3 regions of the Paenibacillus rhizolycopersici genome follow, and region 1 is predicted to be linked to each of the others. Evidence: riboswitches for the same ligand, from Rfam matches in the RefSeq annotation. Region 1 holds a riboswitch; each other region holds the start of a gene.
What was found. A riboswitch is a leader RNA that binds a small molecule or an ion and turns the genes downstream of it on or off. The one in region 1 is predicted to bind glycine.
Positions count from the first base shown of each region.

Region 2: it holds a riboswitch for glycine, as region 1 does, so the genes downstream of both, IM700_RS21250 (amino acid permease) here and gcvT (glycine cleavage system aminomethyltransferase GcvT) in region 1, are expected to answer to the same signal.
Region 3: it holds a riboswitch for glycine, as region 1 does, so the genes downstream of both, sdaAB (L-serine ammonia-lyase, iron-sulfur-dependent subunit beta) here and gcvT (glycine cleavage system aminomethyltransferase GcvT) in region 1, are expected to answer to the same signal.

Region 1 covers NZ_JADCNN020000005.1:25,050-31,016, forward strand. The annotation lists gene IM700_RS07115 (glutamate-5-semialdehyde dehydrogenase) at 1-176, shown strand, start outside; gene proC (pyrroline-5-carboxylate reductase) at 225-1,085, shown strand; gene mtnB (methylthioribulose 1-phosphate dehydratase) at 1,152-1,826, shown strand; gene gcvH (glycine cleavage system protein GcvH) at 1,933-2,328, opposite strand; glycine riboswitch at 2,577-2,676, shown strand; glycine riboswitch at 2,680-2,798, shown strand; gene gcvT (glycine cleavage system aminomethyltransferase GcvT) at 2,897-4,027, shown strand; gene gcvPA (aminomethyl-transferring glycine dehydrogenase subunit GcvPA) at 4,046-5,410, shown strand; gene gcvPB (aminomethyl-transferring glycine dehydrogenase subunit GcvPB) at 5,398-5,967, shown strand, end outside.
Region 2 covers NZ_JADCNN020000030.1:34,494-40,460, reverse strand. The annotation lists gene IM700_RS21270 (ABC transporter permease) at 1-627, opposite strand, end outside; gene IM700_RS21265 (TetR/AcrR family transcriptional regulator) at 760-1,326, opposite strand; gene IM700_RS21260 (MmyB family transcriptional regulator) at 1,362-2,213, opposite strand; gene IM700_RS21255 (SDR family NAD(P)-dependent oxidoreductase) at 2,391-3,188, shown strand; glycine riboswitch at 3,286-3,366, shown strand; gene IM700_RS21250 (amino acid permease) at 3,501-4,880, shown strand; gene IM700_RS21245 (helix-turn-helix domain-containing protein) at 4,962-5,867, shown strand; gene IM700_RS21240 (DUF817 domain-containing protein) at 5,909-5,967, opposite strand, start outside.
Region 3 covers NZ_JADCNN020000001.1:282,831-288,797, reverse strand. The annotation lists gene IM700_RS01215 (sensor histidine kinase) at 1-829, opposite strand, end outside; gene IM700_RS01210 (response regulator transcription factor) at 826-1,515, opposite strand; gene sdaAA (L-serine ammonia-lyase, iron-sulfur-dependent, subunit alpha) at 1,673-2,554, opposite strand; gene sdaAB (L-serine ammonia-lyase, iron-sulfur-dependent subunit beta) at 2,571-3,242, opposite strand; glycine riboswitch at 3,426-3,552, opposite strand; gene IM700_RS01195 (S8 family serine peptidase) at 4,052-5,967, shown strand, end outside.

The DNA.
Region 1 (5,967 bases):
ATGCGGCCGCGGTCTATCATAACGCCTCCACCCGCTTCACCGACGGCTTTGAATTTGGGTTCGGCGCAGAGATCGGGATTAGCACCCAGAAGTTGCATGCTCGGGGGCCCATGGGTTTAACCGCGCTCACGTCGAGCAAATATATCGTTCAGGGGAACGGGCAAATTCGGCAATAACAAGCTATACTCCCCTTTATCCCAATATTCTTTAGGAGGTCATTCCCTATGAAAACAAATCCTACTTTAGCCGCCTCCACCATCTGTTTTTATGGAGCGGGATCGATGGCCGAAGCCATCGTGCGCGGCTTGCTCCATAAGCAAGTTGCCAGCGCGGGCCAAATTGTCATGCTGAACCGCTCGAACCGAGAACGGCTCGATTACTTATCGCAAACCTATCAAGTCCAAACGGCGATCGAAGAAGACGCCAAGCGGGTATATCTGCGGGATGCATCGATTATCGTCCTGGCGATGAAACCTAAAGACGCCGGCGAAGCTCTGGCTGGTCTTGGGCCGCTTTTACGAGAGGGTCAGTTGATTGTCTCCCTGATCGCCGGCTTGTCCATCGCCACGATTCAAGCCCTGCTCGGCACGAAGGCTGCTGTAGCTCGCACGATGCCAAACACCTCCTCCTCCATTGGGCATGGAGCGACCGGGATCTCCTTCTCACCGGAAGCGACCGAGGAGCACCGCGCCCAGGTGTTGTCGATGTTCGAGGCGGTCGGAATGGTAAGTGTTATCCCCGAAGAACAAATGGAAATTTTGACGGGCGTATCCGGGAGCGGACCCGCATATGTATATTACCTGATGGAAGCGATGATTGAAGCCGGTATCGAGGGCGGCTTAACGGCCGAACAAGCTCGCGAGCTGACGGTGCAAACGGTGTTGGGCGCCGCCTTGATGATGGCGGAAACCGGCGAAGCGCCCACCAAGTTGCGTGCGGACATCACCTCGCCGAACGGCTCGACGCAAGCAGCGATTGGCGTGCTGGAATCCGGCAGTTTCCAGCCGAACGTACGAGCTGCGGTCCACCGGGCTGCCGAACGTTCAAAGGAAATGGGCGAAGCCGTGAAGCGGGCATTGCTATAGGAAAGGCATCACGATAGCCGAAGGCCGGAGTCTCGCTTAAGGTTTGTTCGAAAGGGGGACGGCAGCATGAGTAACGGCGACATCCCATGGGAAGAAAAAGTAACGGCACTGGACGCGGTAAATCGCTTGCGGGAGGAATTCTTGGCCCGCGGCTGGTTCCCCGCTTCCAGCGGAAGCTTGTCGGTGCGGATTGGCGGCTGGGCGCCGGACCGGTATACGTTTGCGGTCACGGTCGACGAGACGGAACGGCCGGAGCTGTTAGAGGAGTCTTCCCTACGGGCAGGCGTCCTGTTCGTGGATGCCGCGGGTGAGCCCTGCGAGCCGACCCGTTTGAAACCAAGCCCCGATACGCCAGTTCACGCGAGAATTTACCGGTTGACCGGCTGCGGCGCGATTGTTCACGTACATACGGCATATAACAATTTGCTTAGTGAATATTTCAACGCCGATGGCGGAGTACCACTCAAGGGCAATGAGCTGTTAAAAAGAATAGGAATCTGGGAGACGAGCACGGAGATTCGAGTGCCGATCCTGCCGAACGCCGCTGAACTCTCAACAATTCTGAAGCGAATTGCGGGCGGACTGGATTCCCGCGTTCCCGCGTTTTTGCTGCAAAACCACGGGATTTATGCCTGGGGCTCCGGCCTCAGGGAGGCAAAACGTCATTTGGAAGCATTGGAGTTTATGTTTGAAGTGCTGTACCGTTCTCTGCTCTTACCCTCCAAAGGGCGCCATATTTGATGACAACAACTCGCGGCATGCGATAAGCGGCGAAGCCGATCGAAAATCCGGTTCTTCCGCTTTATTGCTGGCCGCGAGTTTTGATTCGTGCGAATGAATAATCAACTTATCTCTCGATAAATTCCGCGTACGCCTTGGCATCCATCAAGTTTGCTAGCGCGAGGTTCGGATCCTCCTTCAGACGAATGTGTACCATCCACCCCCCGTCGTACGGCTCTTCATTCACTAGTTCGGGTGCGGTATCCAGCTCTCCGTTCACTGCCACCACGGTACCGCTGACCGGCGTAAACAAATCGGCGACCGTCTTGACGGATTCAATGGTACCGATACCGTCCTGCGCTTCGATCTCCTGCCCGGGGTCGGGTAGCTCCACGAACACAATATCCCCCAATCGATGTTGAGCTACATCGGAAATGCCGATTTTTACCGTACCGTCCCCCAAATCAAGCACCCATTCATGTTCATCGCTGTACCACATGTTTCCCCTGATCTCATTGGCCAAGACTAGCTCCTCCTCTTTCCGGATGATCTATCGTCCCACATCTGAACTTGCCGATTCTCGATCTTGATGTTTCTTCGTTCAGATTATTCCAAACCTAGCTCTCATGTCAATATTATTAACACAAATGATAGAGTCTATCAAAATGTAAGCGTAACCTTTTCCAACAAACGAAATATATTAAAATTATTATGATAACTTTATTGACATAGAGGCTGGTTTTGAGTATTAATGAGATGTGTAAGCTGCGATTGATGGCAGGGGGAGAGATTACAATAGGCCATATTGTAACGCCGAAGGAGCAAGCCGCCATGCGGTGAATCTCTCAGGCAAAAGGACTTCTGCCGGACGCAACTCTGGAGAGCATTCGCTAAGAGGTAGTTCATTTACAACTCTCATGCGAATCACCCAAGGGGAAACCTGCGCAAGTCTTAGAGCCTTAGCAGGGTAACTCTCAGGTACAAGGGACAGAGCCAGGAAGATCCGTTAGGTAAACTGACGGTATTTTCTTTGGCCTGTCCTTTTTTGGTTTCCCAAAATTGGCCGATCCGGCCCTTTCGAGGTGATGGTAATGTCCGAATCCGCTTTGCGGCGTACGCCGCTCTACTCCAGGTATGCGAAATATGAAGGAGTTCGCTGCATCGATTTTGGCGGCTGGGAGCTACCGGTGCAGTTCAGCGGCATCCAGAAAGAACACGAAGCCGTGCGCGAGCGCGCCGGGTTATTCGACGTATCGCATATGGGCGAATTTTACGTGGAGGGGCCTGGGGCGGAACGCTTTTTGCAAGGCATGACGACCAACGACGTGGACCTACTCGTGCCGGAAAAAGCTCAGTACACCCTGCTCTGCTATCCTGATGGCGGTGTGGTGGACGATTTGTTGATCTACAAGCTAGAGCAGACAAAATACATGTTGGTGGTTAACGCCTCCAATATCGAAAAAGACTGGGATTGGCTGCAGCGACACCTTCCCGCTGAAGGCGTAACGATGCGCAATGCGTCCGACGAGACGGCTTTACTCGCCGTACAAGGGCCCTTCTCCTCCGCTCTGCTATCCCCGCTTTGCGAAGGGATGGACCCCTCAGCCTTGCGTCCGTTCACCTTTATTCGGGACGCGCGGATTGCCGGTATTCCCGTGCTGCTGTCGCGCACCGGATATACCGGTGAAGACGGTTTCGAGTTGTACGTGGCTGCTGAACATGCGGAAGCACTTTGGGATGTGCTGATGGAAACCGGAGAAGCGCACGGCCTTCTCCCTGCCGGGCTTGGCGCCAGAGATACGTTACGCTTCGAAGCTTGCCTGCCACTCTACGGGCAGGAGATAGGACCGGATATCTCCCCGCTTGAAGCAGGCCTGAATCGGTTCGTGAAGCTGGAACAAGGTGATTTTATCGGTCGCGATGCGCTGGTCAATCAGCGGGGAGACGGCATCCCTCGCCGCTTGGTCGGCCTCGAAATGATCGATCGCGGCATCCCCCGTACGCATTATCCGGTGTTCGCCGAAGGCTCGGAAGAACCGATTGGAGAGGTAACTACCGGTACGCAATCGCCGACTTTGAAAAAGAACCTCGGGATGGCGATCCTCGCAAGCCGTTACGCCGAATCGGACACGATCCTCGAGATCGACATCCGTGGCAAGCGGCTGAAGGCCAAGGTCATCCCGTTGCCGTTCTATCGCCGAAACCTATCCGCTAAGCGGTGAAAGGAGAGTAGCAATCAGATGTTAAAACACCGTTACCTGCCATTAACTGAACAAGACGAATCGGAAATGTTGGCGACCATCGGCGCAAGCTCCGTACAGGAGCTGTTCAGCGACATTCCGGAGGGCATTCGTTTTCACGGCGAGCTCCCGGTATCCCCGCGTTTGGACGAATACGCATTGACCCGGCACTTCTCCGAACTGGCCGGACGAAATGCCGATACCGATCGTTTCGCCAGCTTTCTCGGTGCCGGCCTTTATGACCACCACATCCCTTCCGTCATTCAGCATGTCATTTCCCGTTCGGAATTTTATACGGCCTATACCCCGTACCAGCCGGAAATCAGCCAAGGCGAGCTGCAGGCGATTTTTGAGTTCCAATCCTACATCTGCGAGTTAACCGGTCTAAAGGTCGCCAACGCCAGCATGTACGACGGAGCTACCGCCTTGGCCGAGGCCGGCAACCTGGCCACTGCCGCTACCAAGCGTAAGCAGCTTCTCGTCTCCCGCGCCGTCCATCCGGAGGCCCGTGAAGTGCTCGCTACCTACGCCCATGGCTTAAACCTTGAGATCGTCGAGGTCGGCTGGACGCAAGGCGTTACCGATCGCGAAGCGCTCGCCGCGGCCATCACGAAAGACACCGCCGCCGTGCTGATTCAGAACCCGAATTTCTTCGGTTCCCTGGAGGACCTCCGCGCCATCGGCGAAATGGCTCATGCGCATGGGAGCCTGTTGATCGTCAGCAGCAATCCGCTCGCGCTTGGCTTGTTGGAAGCGCCGGGGAAGCTCGGTGCCGACATCGTCGTTGGCGATGCCCAGCCGCTGGGGCTGGCCCCCTCCTTCGGCGGCCCGACCTGCGGCTTCTTCGCCGTATCGGAGGCGCACATGCGCCGGATGCCCGGCCGAATCGTCGGGCAGACGACCGACCGGAACGGTAAACGCGGGTTCGTGCTAACGCTGCAAGCCCGCGAGCAGCATATCCGTCGCGAGAAAGCAACCTCGAACATTTGCTCCAATCAGGCGCTGCTCGCCCTGGCCGCCTCCGTCTATCTGTCTATATTGGGCAAGCAAGGAATGGCCGAGGTTGCGGAGCTGAATTTGCAGAAAAGCCATTATGCAAAAAAAGAATTGACCGCTATCCCCGGTATCAGCGCAGCTTTTGAATCGCCGTTCTTCAACGAGTTTGTTCTTCGACTGCCGAAGGAGGCCGATCCAGTTCGGCTGCAGAAGGATTTTCTCACCGCCGGCTTTATTGGCGGCTATGACCTGGGCCGCAGCTACCCCGAGCTGAGCGGCCACCTGTTGATCGCCGTAACGGAAAAGCGCAGCAAAGCCGAAATCGACCAATTCGCCCGCGTACTGGAGGAATCGATATGCTCGAAGTAAAAGAGACGGCACAATCCGATGAATTATTGATATTTGAGCGCAGCCGTCCCGGCCGGATCGGCTATTCCTTGCCGGAATGCGACGTTCCGGCCGTCCCGAAGGAAGAGTTGGTGCCGCAAGGCATGCTGCGGAGCGAGCGATTGGCTTTTCCCGAAGTGTACGAGGTGGACGTGATTCGCCATTATACCGCATTATCCCGCCGTAATTTCGGGGTAGATAACGGATTTTATCCGCTTGGCTCCTGTACGATGAAATACAATCCGAAGGTTAATGAGGATGTGGCTCGTTACCCCGGCTTAGCCAAAATCCATCCGTATCAGCCGGAGGAAAGCGTGCAAGGGGCGCTAGAGCTGATGTATCGCCTGCAGTTGGACCTGGCCGGACTCACCGGCATGGACGAGGTGACGCTGCAGCCCGCGGCCGGGGCCCATGGCGAATGGACCGGCCTGATGATGATCCGCGCCTACCACGAAAGCCGCGGCGAGAAACGCACCAAGGTGATCGTGCCGGACTCCTCGCACGGCACGAACCCCGCCAGCGCCTCGGTCGCCGGGTTC
Region 2 (5,967 bases), on a different contig from region 1:
ATTGACAGGACCCTCAATCCCTTTGTCGGAGCCGGGCGCGGCGAATGCAATGTTGCGCCATTCCGGCATCGGAATAAATACGGCCGGCAGATGGTTATAGGTTTGATTCTCAACAAACCCCATAATCGTCAAAGCCTCTGTCGAACCGTCCAATTTGAACGTATCTCCGAGTTTAAATCCTTCTTCCTTCATCGAAACATTGACGATGACGCCAGTCCGTTGATCATTCGTAAGCTTATCGCCCTCGATGACCTTCGGCTCCAGGAAGCTGCCGGGAACGATGCCCAAGATCGCGATATCGACTTTATCGTCATTCTTCGTGCTATCGCCTTTCAGGGCCGTCGCCATCGTGCTTCCCATAGGAGCTGCCGCAATGACGTTCGGCAGTTTCTCGGCTTCCTCTACCAACTGATCGGATAACAGAGACTTACTCATGGAATTCTGGGAGCCTTGCTCGAAGACCACATAATCGGCTTCCATATTCTTAAACGCTGACGCAGCCAGCGATGATAACCCGTTCCCCAATCCCGACAGGATAAAGACCAGCCAAGCCATCATGACAAAAATAATGACAATCATCGAAAATCGCAGCTTGCTATGCAGGATTTCTCTCATCGCTAAAAACATGTAATTCAGCTCCTCACTCTGTATTATGACACTAGTGTCAAATTGGATATCAGATATCACTTCATGACTACCTCTTGATTAAACACCATTTTGACACCTGTGTCAAAATTAAAATATGGAAGGACTTCGCCCTTACTGCTTGGCCCCACCCATCCATATTTGAAACAGCATCCTGCTCCACTCGGGGACGGGAACGTTCATCATATTCGGCGTGTTGATGAGATTGAAGAACATGCCGACATGCACAGGGAGGGGGATGTCTTCTCTGAGGTGCTTCTCTTGCTGGGCTTTCTGAAACAGACGGGTGAGCTGGACTTTAAGAAACTCGTGCGCGGACTCCACATATTCGATATCCCTGCGCGCGGCCTCCGATGCGGTTGTTTTGATTTTGTACGCATCGGCTAAGAGCTGATGCAACTGGAACTCCTCGAGGTAGATGTCAAGCAACTCCTGAAGGGCTCGCATGGAGTCGGTTTCGTCAAGGGCAGAGGCTTTCTCTAGGATGGCCCCAATGCTTCGTTTCATACAGGCTGCAATGATCTCATCCTTATTGGCATAATATTGATAGATCGTGCTTCGTGCACCGGGCAAGTGTTCCGAGAGCAGCTTGAGATTAAACCCGTCATAACCGCGCTCCAGCACCAAACGCTTCGTTAGGTCTAGCAGCTCCGAATGGGAGTAGGATTGTTTTCTGGCCATGGGTCATTCCTCCTTTCTTTACCGCGGTGCAAAGCTTAATTATCCGTCTCAGCCTGCTCCAGCATGCGCAATAAATTCTCTTCCGTGCCCGTTCCAGGTACGGGAACAAAGAAACACCAATGCATCCCCGGATTGTTATCGATAGAGGCGGAATGGACCTTAAACTCCATCATCTGGGCACCCGGAAGACGAAATAATGCGGTGGACACCCGCTTTTGTTTTATTTCATACAGCTCCCAGAAACGAGAAAATTCTTTGCTGTGCCGTTTCAGACGTTCTAATCTTTCCATGTACAGCGGATGATCTTGATATAGATCTAAGTTGGCCCGAAGCGTAGCCGTACTGAATCGGACAAATTCCTCCCAATTCACCAGCTTCTCACGGTAATCTGCACTGAAAAAAAGGACATTCAGCATATACCGTTCGTTCTTGGGTAGACGGCCGAAATCGGCGATAATCAGTTTAGCTGCCCGATTCCAGGCGATGACATCCGTGCCTTCGTCTGTAACGAAGGAGGGATACACCATTTGGTCGACGATGGTTTGCATGAAACTAAAATCCGACCCTTCGCGATGGTGCACAACTCCAGCGCTGGCCGGGTCGAGATTGGCGAGGCGGAATAGATATTTTCGCTCGTCTTCGTCCAACATCAAAGCGTTGCTGATATTTAATAACACTTCAGGTGAAGGGTTAACCTCTCTGCCTTGCTCGAGCCAGGTATAATAGGTCAAGCTGACATTCGCGAGATAGGAGACTTCTTCTCTTCGCAGGCCCGGGGTACGTCTACGTCCGGGAAGTGGCTTGATCCCGGCGTTGGAAGGCTGCAGCCGTTCCCTACGGGATTTGATGAATTCCCCCAATGCGGATGAGGTCCGATTTACATTCACATTTTTCACCCCCCAAGACCATTATAGTCTCAGTTCCGTGACTCTTGCCACAAGAGATCGCCTTTACCGGGTAATTCCATTAATAGTATAAACATGATGTGGCTGGCCTCCTCCTGGCGAAGATAAGATGAAGATCATTGAAGACACGAAGTGTTGTCCATAGGAGGAGGTTATTTCATGAATAAGTATGAATATTCGAATAAGTTGGCCTTAGTTACCGGGGCTTCATCCGGGATCGGAAAAGTATATGCCAAACAATTGGCAGCCCGGGGCAGTCACATCGTGCTGGTCGCAAGATCCCAGGATAAATTGGAGGCCATTGCAGGGGATATTAAACGTCAGTACGGGGTGCAGGCGGTTGTATTGGCTTGCGATTTGTCCCAAGCAGATGCTCCTCGTCAACTAGCCGATCAAATTGCCGAACTGGGCTTGACGGTCGATATTTTGATCAACAATGCTGGGTTCGGTACACATGGACGCTTCGAGGAGCTCGACCCGGGTCGTGAGCAGGAGGAAATCATGCTGAACTCGGCGTCGTTAGTCGATCTTACGCATCGTTTGCTGCCCCATATGTTGCAGCGAGGGGATGGAGTCATCGTGAATGTAGCTTCGATGGCCGCCTTTATGCCTTGTGCATATTCGGCCGTTTATGGCGCAACCAAGGCGTTTGTCATTTCGTTCTCTGAAGCGCTGTGGGCGGAAATGCGGGGAAGGGGCGTTCGCGTGCTTGCACTGTGCCCAGGGGCAACCGACACAGGATTCTTCGATGCGGTCGGCAGTGGTGCAGACATGGCTGCAGGCAACAAGCTCTCTACACCGGAAAAGGTAGTGCAGGCCGGATTTCGCGGGATTGACCAAGGGCGAAGCTTTATCATCGAGGGCCGATCCAATTCGTTTATGGCTCAAATGATCCGATTTGTAAGCCGACGCCGAGTGGCCCTGATCATGGAACGCATGACAAGACCGAAGAACTAATGGAAGGAATGTTATTGACAAAATATTTATCCGCGAGTAGTATTTGAAAAAATTGAATAATTCGCAAGCTATGATGGCTATGGATCACACTATAGTCGGAGCAGCTTCTGGAGAGACTGCGGAGATTCCGCGGCGCCGAAGGGTTCACAATCTCAGGCAAAAGGACAGAAGAGTACTAAATAATTGTTTATTTAGGTTATTTATTATTCTTATGATCCGGAGATTGGAGCGCATCCAATCTCTTTTTTTTTGGCGTTATTTGTTCAATATTTCACATGTAGTCAATCATGAAGAATTAAGGGGGAGTTAGGGGTGGCGCAACAAGAATTAAAGAGAGATTTAGCCAATCGACATGTTCAACTGATCGCTATAGGAGGAACGATTGGGACCGGGTTATTCCTAGGATCAGGGAAAGCGATCCAACTGGCCGGGCCTTCCATCGTTTTTGCCTATTTCCTTGTGGGGATCGCCGTATTTTTTGTCATGCGAGCATTGGGAGAGCTGCTGTTGTCCAAGGCCGGTTATCAATCGTTCACGGACATTGCCGAAGACTATCTTGGGCCGCGGGCTGCATTCGTTACCGGGTGGACGTATTGGTTTTGCTGGATCATGACAGCGATGGCGGACGTCATTGCCGTCGGGGTGTACGTGCAATATTGGTTTGATATCCCGCAATGGGTGCCGGCGGTTATTTGTTTGATCATCTTGCTGGGGCTTAACTTATTGACCGTGAAAAATTTCGGCGAGTTGGAGTTTTGGTTTGCGTTAATTAAGGTCGTGACGATTCTCGTGTTAATCGCCATCGGTGTGATTTTGCTGGTCATCGGATTCAAGACCGATGCTGGGGCCGTAACCGTGAAGAATATTTGGGGGCATGGGGGGCTGTTTCCCAACGGAATAACCGGTTTCTTGCTTTCCTTCCAAATGGTCGTGTTCGCCTATGTTGGCGTGGAGCTCGTTGGGGTATCCGCTGCGGAAACCTCCGATCCGGAGAAAAATATCCCATCCGCCATCAATAAAATTCCGCTGCGAATTTTATTCTTCTACGTTGGCGCATTGATCGCCCTCTTATGCATTAACCCCTGGACGGGGCTGACTCCGGCGGAGAGCCCGTTCGTGAAGACGTTTAGTCTGGTCGGCATTCCGATTGCCGCGGGAATCATTAATTTCGTCGTTTTGACCTCGGCCGCCTCCGCTTGTAACAGCGGGATGTTCTCGACCAGCCGGATCTTGTATAACTTAAGCAAGAATAATCAAGCTCCTACCCGGATGGCGAAATTGAACAAGAACCATGTGCCTGGCAACGCGCTGCTGATTTCTACGCTGGTCATTTCCGTCGGGGCGTTGTTAAGCAAACTGATCCCGGGGCAAGCTTTCGGCATCGTGACGACGATCAGTGCCATTTGTTTTATTTGGGTGTGGGGCGTGGTGCTCGTGTGCCATATTCGTTATAAGCGAACGCAACCGGAGCTGCAGGCCAAGTCAAAGTTTAAAGCGCCGTTTACCCCTTTTATCAATTATGCCGTTCTCACGTTGTTTGCGGCGATCCTGCTGATTATGTTGTTTGCGGATGAGACGCGTCCGGCCCTATTGTTGACTCCATTATGGTTCATTCTATTGTTCGTATTGCATGCGATGAGAAAGCGCAAAGAACAGGCAACTCCTGCACCCCTAGAGCAAACTCATCTGTAGCGGCGTTTCCAGCTTTGCAACTCGAATCAAATTTGTGAAATTTCCCGGTGATATGATCAGGGTGAAAGGAGGAGGGCTTCCATGTACGAATGGAATGAGACGGTGCAACGCATGGTGGATTGGGTGGAGACGCACATCACGGAAGAGACGTCTCTATTAAAGATGTCGGACGCACTAGGGTACTCCCCGTTTTATTGCTCCAGACAGTTCAACCAGTACACGGGGGTGACCTTGCGGGATTATATCTGGACGCGAAGAGTCAGCCGTGCCGCCATGGAGCTCCGCGACACGGATCAGCGGGTTCTGGATATCGCCGTAAAGTATGGATTCTCCTCGCAGGAGGCTTTTACGAGGGCGTTCGTGAAGGCTTTCCAGCTCACCCCTGCGGCCTACCGAAAGGCGCCAAGGCCCATTCCCTTAGCGATTCGTCAGGAAGTCTTCTCGCCTTATCATTATTGGATCAAGGAGCGGGATCACATGAGCGAAGTTCACTTGCAACCGGCGGAGATCAAAGTCGAATTCATTCCGGCCCATAAGTTTATCGGGATCTGGGATTTGGCCGTCAACAACTATGGGGATTTCTGGGGGAACGGTCACTCCTGCGACGAAGTCAGCGGAACCTTGGAGAGCATGTCCAACCATACCCTGGAGGGGCAGTTGGGGCAGACGGCGGGATGGTTTTACCGGGACGGCCAAAAAGGGTATCTGTACGGCATCCCGGTTCCCCTGGAATATGACGGACCGATTCCGGAAGGAATGGAGTACCGGGAGATCCCGGAGTCGGAATACTTGGTGTTCTTCCATCCGCCGTTTGACTACCTAAAGGATAACGGGGCGGTGATGAGCACGGTGGAGGAGGTTGCTTGGAGCTTTGATCCCAGCCAACTGGGGTACGAATGGGATGAAGAGATCAAGCAGGACTATCAACGCCATTACCCGGAAGGTTACGGGTATGCCGTACTGCGACCGGTTAAGAAGAAGGGATAAAGGGGAAGGGCCATCCTGCTGTGAGCTGGATGGCCTTTTGCTTATTCCCGTTGCCCCTTCACCCGCTTCAGTGCCGCAACGATCAGGAAGCTGATAATGA
Region 3 (5,967 bases), on a different contig from region 1:
GGTTAAACAACGCTTCGCCCGTCCATTTCGGATCGTGCCTTGCCGAGATAACCGGGTCACAGTTAATTGAGATTGGGATCCCTTTGCGCTCTGCGCTTGCATAAACCTGAGAGACCGCTTGCGTAATCGTTGGAATCAGCGGCGATACGATGGTTTGCAGAGCGATCATCCCCGCCTCGAGCCGGGACATTTTGACCAAGGACCCGATCAGCCAATCCAGCTTGGCAGCCTGCGCCTTGATCTGAGTCGCATACTGGCGGGCCTCTTCGCCCAAATTCGGGACTTCTCCCAGCAGTTCCCCGTATAGCATAATGCCGGATAGCGGCGTTTTCGTTTGATGTGAAATATCGGAGAGAAGCGTCTGAAGATGGCCCCGCTCCGCTTCGACCTCCTCTTCGCGCGCCCGGGCCAGCTCGACATAACGGATCACCTTGTTCTCGAGCGCGGAAAGCTCCGTCTCTTCATAACCGGTGAGCCGCTGTTGACCCGCGATCGCGGTATCCACGATCTCATATGCTGCACGGATGGCGTTTGCGGACCTGGCCCGCAACGTCCAGGCGAATGAACCGGCTATGAGGAGCAACGCCGCCGCGAAAACGATGGGGATCCAAATCGGCGGGGTAAACACTTCCCCCGCCCATACCCAGGAAGCCAGCGGATAGCCCAGCACGAACAGGACAAACAGCGCACCGTAGGCTACGTAAACCCAATCGAAGGCCAACCCATTCCGGCGCGGTGAACCGGTCAGTCCATCCGTCCGCGGAGGAATGTGACGTGCTGCGAACTTGGCAAGTCCGTGCTCTCCGTTAGTCGCTCCATCGGTTGTCATGTCTGCACCCCCGCATCGGCCCAAAGGTATCCCAAGCCGTAAACCGTCTTGATATATTGGGGCGCAGCGGGATCCTCCTCGATTTTAGTCCGCAATCGCTTGATCGTGACGGTCAGCGCATTTTCATCCACAAATTCGGAATCTTGCCCCCATACGAGATAAATCAACTGCTCCCGGGGCAGGACTTGTCCCCGGTGGTTCACGAGCGCTTTCAGCAGCTTTTGTTCCGTCACACTAAGCGAGATGGCTGCGCCTTCCTTGCGGTAATCCATTTTGCCAAAGTCAAACGCAAGAGAACCGATGTTCACTTTATCCTCGCGGCTGGGGTCGCAGCGCCGAAGCACAGCCATCACCCGAGACCGCAGCACCATTAGGCTGAACGGTTTCGTGATGTAGTCATCCCCTCCCATCTCGAAGCCCATCACGATATCGGACTCCATATCGTTCGCGGTCAGGAAGATGACTGGCACCCGAGAAGCTTCCCTAAGCTTGGCGCAAAAGTCCAGGCCGCTTCCGTCCGGCAGCCTGACGTCGAGCAGCACCAGATCGATCCCGCCGGCCGCAAACCTTTCTTCCGCCCCCGCCAGATCATAGGCCTGCTCCACGGCGACTCCGTCCCTCGCCAATGTCAATGCGATCCCTTTGTTTAAGCCCACATCATCTTCAACAATCAGAATGCTCGTCATGATTCCGTACTTCCTTTCCTTCCGGTCATTCCTACAAGCAAATTATACATGAACGTAACCTCGGGTAAATCGTTTAACTATGACATAGATCCAACAGAAAGCGCCGCAACCCGATTTGCAGGCCGCGGCGCTTGGATTTAGAAAGACAGGTGACATTTTACTTCTTACGACTCCGCAGCTCCTTCATAATTTTGCGACCGGTTGGCGTTTGTGCCAGCCCGCCTTGCGCGGTTTCGCGGTGGCGGCTGGGCATCGCCGACCCGACCTCCAGCATCACGTCGATGACTTCGTCCGATGGGATTGCGCTGCGTACGCCGGCCAACGCCATATCGGCGGCTGCCAGTGCGTTTACCGCGCCGAAGCCGTTGCGTACGATGCAGGGAATCTCCACCAAGCCGCCGACGGGATCGCAGATCAAGCCCAGCGTGTTCTTGAGCGCGAGGCCGACGGCGTGCACCGCCTGCTCCGGCGTCCCACCGCGCAACTCGACCATCGCCCCGGCTGCCATTCCGATCGCCGAACCTATTTCGGCTTGGCAGCCGCCTTCCGCGCCGGAAATAAACGAGTTGTTGGCGATCACGTAGCCGATGGCCCCGGCGCTGAACAACCCGCGCACGAGGTGCTCATCTTCCCAGCCGAAGCGCTCCTGGGCGCTGACGAACACGCCCGGGATGATGCCGCAGGAGCCCGCCGTCGGCGTAGCGACGATCCGCCCCATCGAGGCGTTAACCTCCGACACCGCCAGCGCATAGGCCATGGCCTGGCAAGCGATGTCGCCGACGGAGGCCTCACCACGGCTTCGATAGGTCTCGACTCGTTTGGCATCGCCGCCCGTCAGACCGCTTGTGGAGACGATGTCCTCCGTCAGCCCCTTGCGTACCGCCGATTTCATGATTTGATAGTATTCGCCCATGGCGGCCAGGATCTCAGCCTCCGATTGCCCGCTCTCCGCCGCCTGATCCTGGATCATGATGCCGGATATCGTCTGGGATTCCCGCTCGCACAACCCCACCAGTTCCCGCAAATTTCTAAAACGCATCCTGCCCACTCCTTTCTTATCTCGTCAGATCGATATAAGCAACCTGGTTGACATGCTCCAGCGACTCAATCGCCTTCATCAGTTCCGATGGGATCGGCGAGTCGGCTTCCACCACGGTCAATGCTTCGCCGGTGCGTCCTTTCCGATCGGTAATGATGTAGCCGATATTCACGTACTCCCGGCTGAACAAGGCGGTAATGCCCGCCAGAACTCCTTGGCGATCGGCATGGGATACGACCAGGGTCGGCAGCTCGCCCGAGCTCTTCACCTCAAATCCGTCGATGCTGCGGATGACGATCGTCCCACCCCCGATGGAAGCGCCCGTCACCTCCGTATGCCGACCGTCTTGGCCGGTTAGTTTTATTTTTACCGTATTCGGATGAGCTCCCGGCTGTACTCCTGTGGTAAAGGTCACCTCGACCCCTTGCTCTTCGGCGTCCTGCAGCGAATGACGAATTCGCTCGTCGTCCGTGCGGTAATCGAGGATGCCGCCAACAACGGCCAAATCGGTACCGTGTCCGCTGTACGTTTCGGCAAAAGAGCCGTAGAAGCAAATCGCCGCTTCCGCCGGCACGCTTCCAAACAGCTGACGGGCAAATCGTCCAATCCTCACCGCCCCGGCCGTATGTGAGCTGGAGGGCCCGATCATCGCGGGACCGATAATGGAGAACACGTTTTTGAATCGCATGGATTAATCTCTCCCTTGTTTACATTCAAGATGACCAAGCCGCCTATCACGAAAAAGAGACAGAACAAAAAGGCCGCTGCCCTTCTGCTCTGTCCCCGTTACCTGAAAGTTTAATGTTCCCGGAGAACCATTGGCCCGGGATCCATGTACCTCTTGGGTGGCTGATCGCTCTCTCCAGAGTGGCGTCCGATCATGGTCCTTGTACCTGAGAGATTCGGTTGCCGATTGCAGGACCGGCCCTTTGCTCCTTCGGTGCCGCTCCTCGGCTTACCCTAGCGGTACGCCCAGCGGACTCTCCCATCATCCTCATTCGCCTGTATGAATTGTATTAATGTAAAACGAAGTTAGCAAGATGTCAAGATAACTCACATAACGTTGCGTATTTCGTCAATCTATTTTAGTCATATTTTCCTATTTTTATGTGAAAATATGGTTATTTTTCATATAGAACCACTTGTATCCTTAATTTTACAGATATATACTATCCCCAACAACTCCAGATTTTACCTTATTTTATGAATTGTTGAAAATAAGGTGTACTCCGCGTCAACTTTCCTTCACATCACGATCACTTAGATTTCCGTTACGCCTCTCACTCCGCATCCGGCTTCAACTACAACTTCTCATCCACCATGGTGTACCCGCATTTGCATCAGCCACTTTGATGAAGGAGGTGATGAACAAAGGGACGTTTGCTCTTGCTTGATCCGTTTTCAGGCATAACGTGTCCGGACCTTGCTGAACGTTGCTCCGGGCGGCCGCCAAAGGATGTCTGCTGCACTTAAAACCTCATAAAGGGAGTGAAGAAGTTGATAAATCTCAAGAGATTTCGCAAATCTTTCTCGCTTGGCATGTCGATCCTTCTAGCGTTGACCCTCGTTCCCGCAGCCTCCGCCGACAGCAGTGGAGTTTCGGGAAAAACCAGCTTGAAATCGACCGCGCCTCACGTGGCTGAAGCCAAAATCGACGCCAAATTGCAGACTCAGTTTAAGCAGGACGACTTCGTCACCTACCTTGTCAAACTCAAAGAACAAACCGATACGGCCTCGGTCGCCAAACTGGCTCTCCAGAAAGCCACGCTGGAGAAAGCCACACCTTCCGCCGCGAAGCTTTCCGCTCGAACCTCCGTCGTCAGCGCGCTTCGCGAAACCGCCTCCCGCAGCCAATTCGCGTTGGAGGATTACTTGCAGAAAGCCCAGCAATCCGGAGACGTAAAAGACTACCAAAGCTACTTTATCGTAAATGCCATGGCGGTGACAAGTACAAAAGAGGTACTGGAGCAAATCGCCCTTTTTCCTGAAGTGGAGAAGATCCTTCCGAATGAAGAGCGTCACTTGCAAAAGGTCGAAATCCATAAAGAATCGGCAATGCAACCTGCCGTAGAGGCACCATCCGTAAAACCGGCTGACGGTAAGTCGTCACCGCTGGACGGTGCAAGCAAGGACCCCTCCACCGTCACGCCTAGCAGCGTCGAATGGAATATCGCTCAAGTCAATGCCCCCGAGGTTTGGAACATGGGCATCGACGGGACAGGCATCGTCGTCGCCAACCTCGATACCGGCGTCGAGCTGAACCACCCGGCCTTGAGAAGCAAATGGCGTGGATTTGATGCCTCGGGCAATATCGTCGACCCCGAGCTTAGCTGGTATGATCCGCATAGCCATGCTTCACTGCCGACGGATGGCCACGGCCACGGCACGCACACCATGGGAACGATGGTCGGTTCGGAGCCGGACGGCTCGAATCAGATTGGGGTCGCGCCGGGAGCCAAATGGATCGCGGTCCGCATCTTTAACCCCTCCACCACGGACGCGATCATCCTCGATGGCGGCCAGTGGCTGCTGGCCCCGGTGGATGCCGAAGGAAATCTCCATCCGGAGCTCGCTCCCGATGTCGTCAACAACTCCTGGGGCGGCGGACCTGGCATCGACGAATGGTTTCGCCCGATCGTGCAGGCTTGGCGAAGCGCGCAGATTTTCCCCGAGTTTTCGGCGGGCAACGTTGATGAATTCAACCCGGGCGGCCCCGGTTCCGTAGCCGCACCGGCCAACTATCCCGAGGCATTCGCCACCGGCGCCACGGACATTAGCGGGAATTTGGCCGACTTCTCGTTGCGGGGCCCCTCGCCTTACGATGAAGTTAAACCGGAGGTTTCCGCACCGGGCGTGAACATCCGCTCCTCCGTTCCCGGCGGAGTCTATGAGGGCGGCTGGGACGGCACCTCGATGGCAGGTCCGCATACGACGGCGATCGCCGCGCTGCTGCTGCAGGCGAACCACTCCCTCACGGTAGACCAACTGGAGGATATCCTGACCAGCACGGCCACGCCTCGGACGGATAGCGAATATCCCACCTCGCCCAACAATGGGTACGGGAGCGGGATCGTCAATGCGCTGGACGCCGTCGGCTCCGTCCTGCAAGGGGTCGGAACCGTCTCCGGGCGCGTAGTCACCGCCGGAGAGGACCTGGACGAGCCTACCTTGGAACATGCGCCGCCTACTTTAGTATATGAAGGCTTCGACGTGACGCTTTCCGCACGCGTCAGCGACGATGTCGCCGTCACATCGGTCGAGTTTTACGCCAAGGAAGCAGGAACCAGCCATTATTTATACCTTCCGGCCAAACGGGTTTCCGGGAACGAGAAGGACGGTGTATATGAAGCCACCGTACCCGCCTTCCTAATCGGGACGGCTGGACTTGAATATTACATTCGGGTGAACGACTT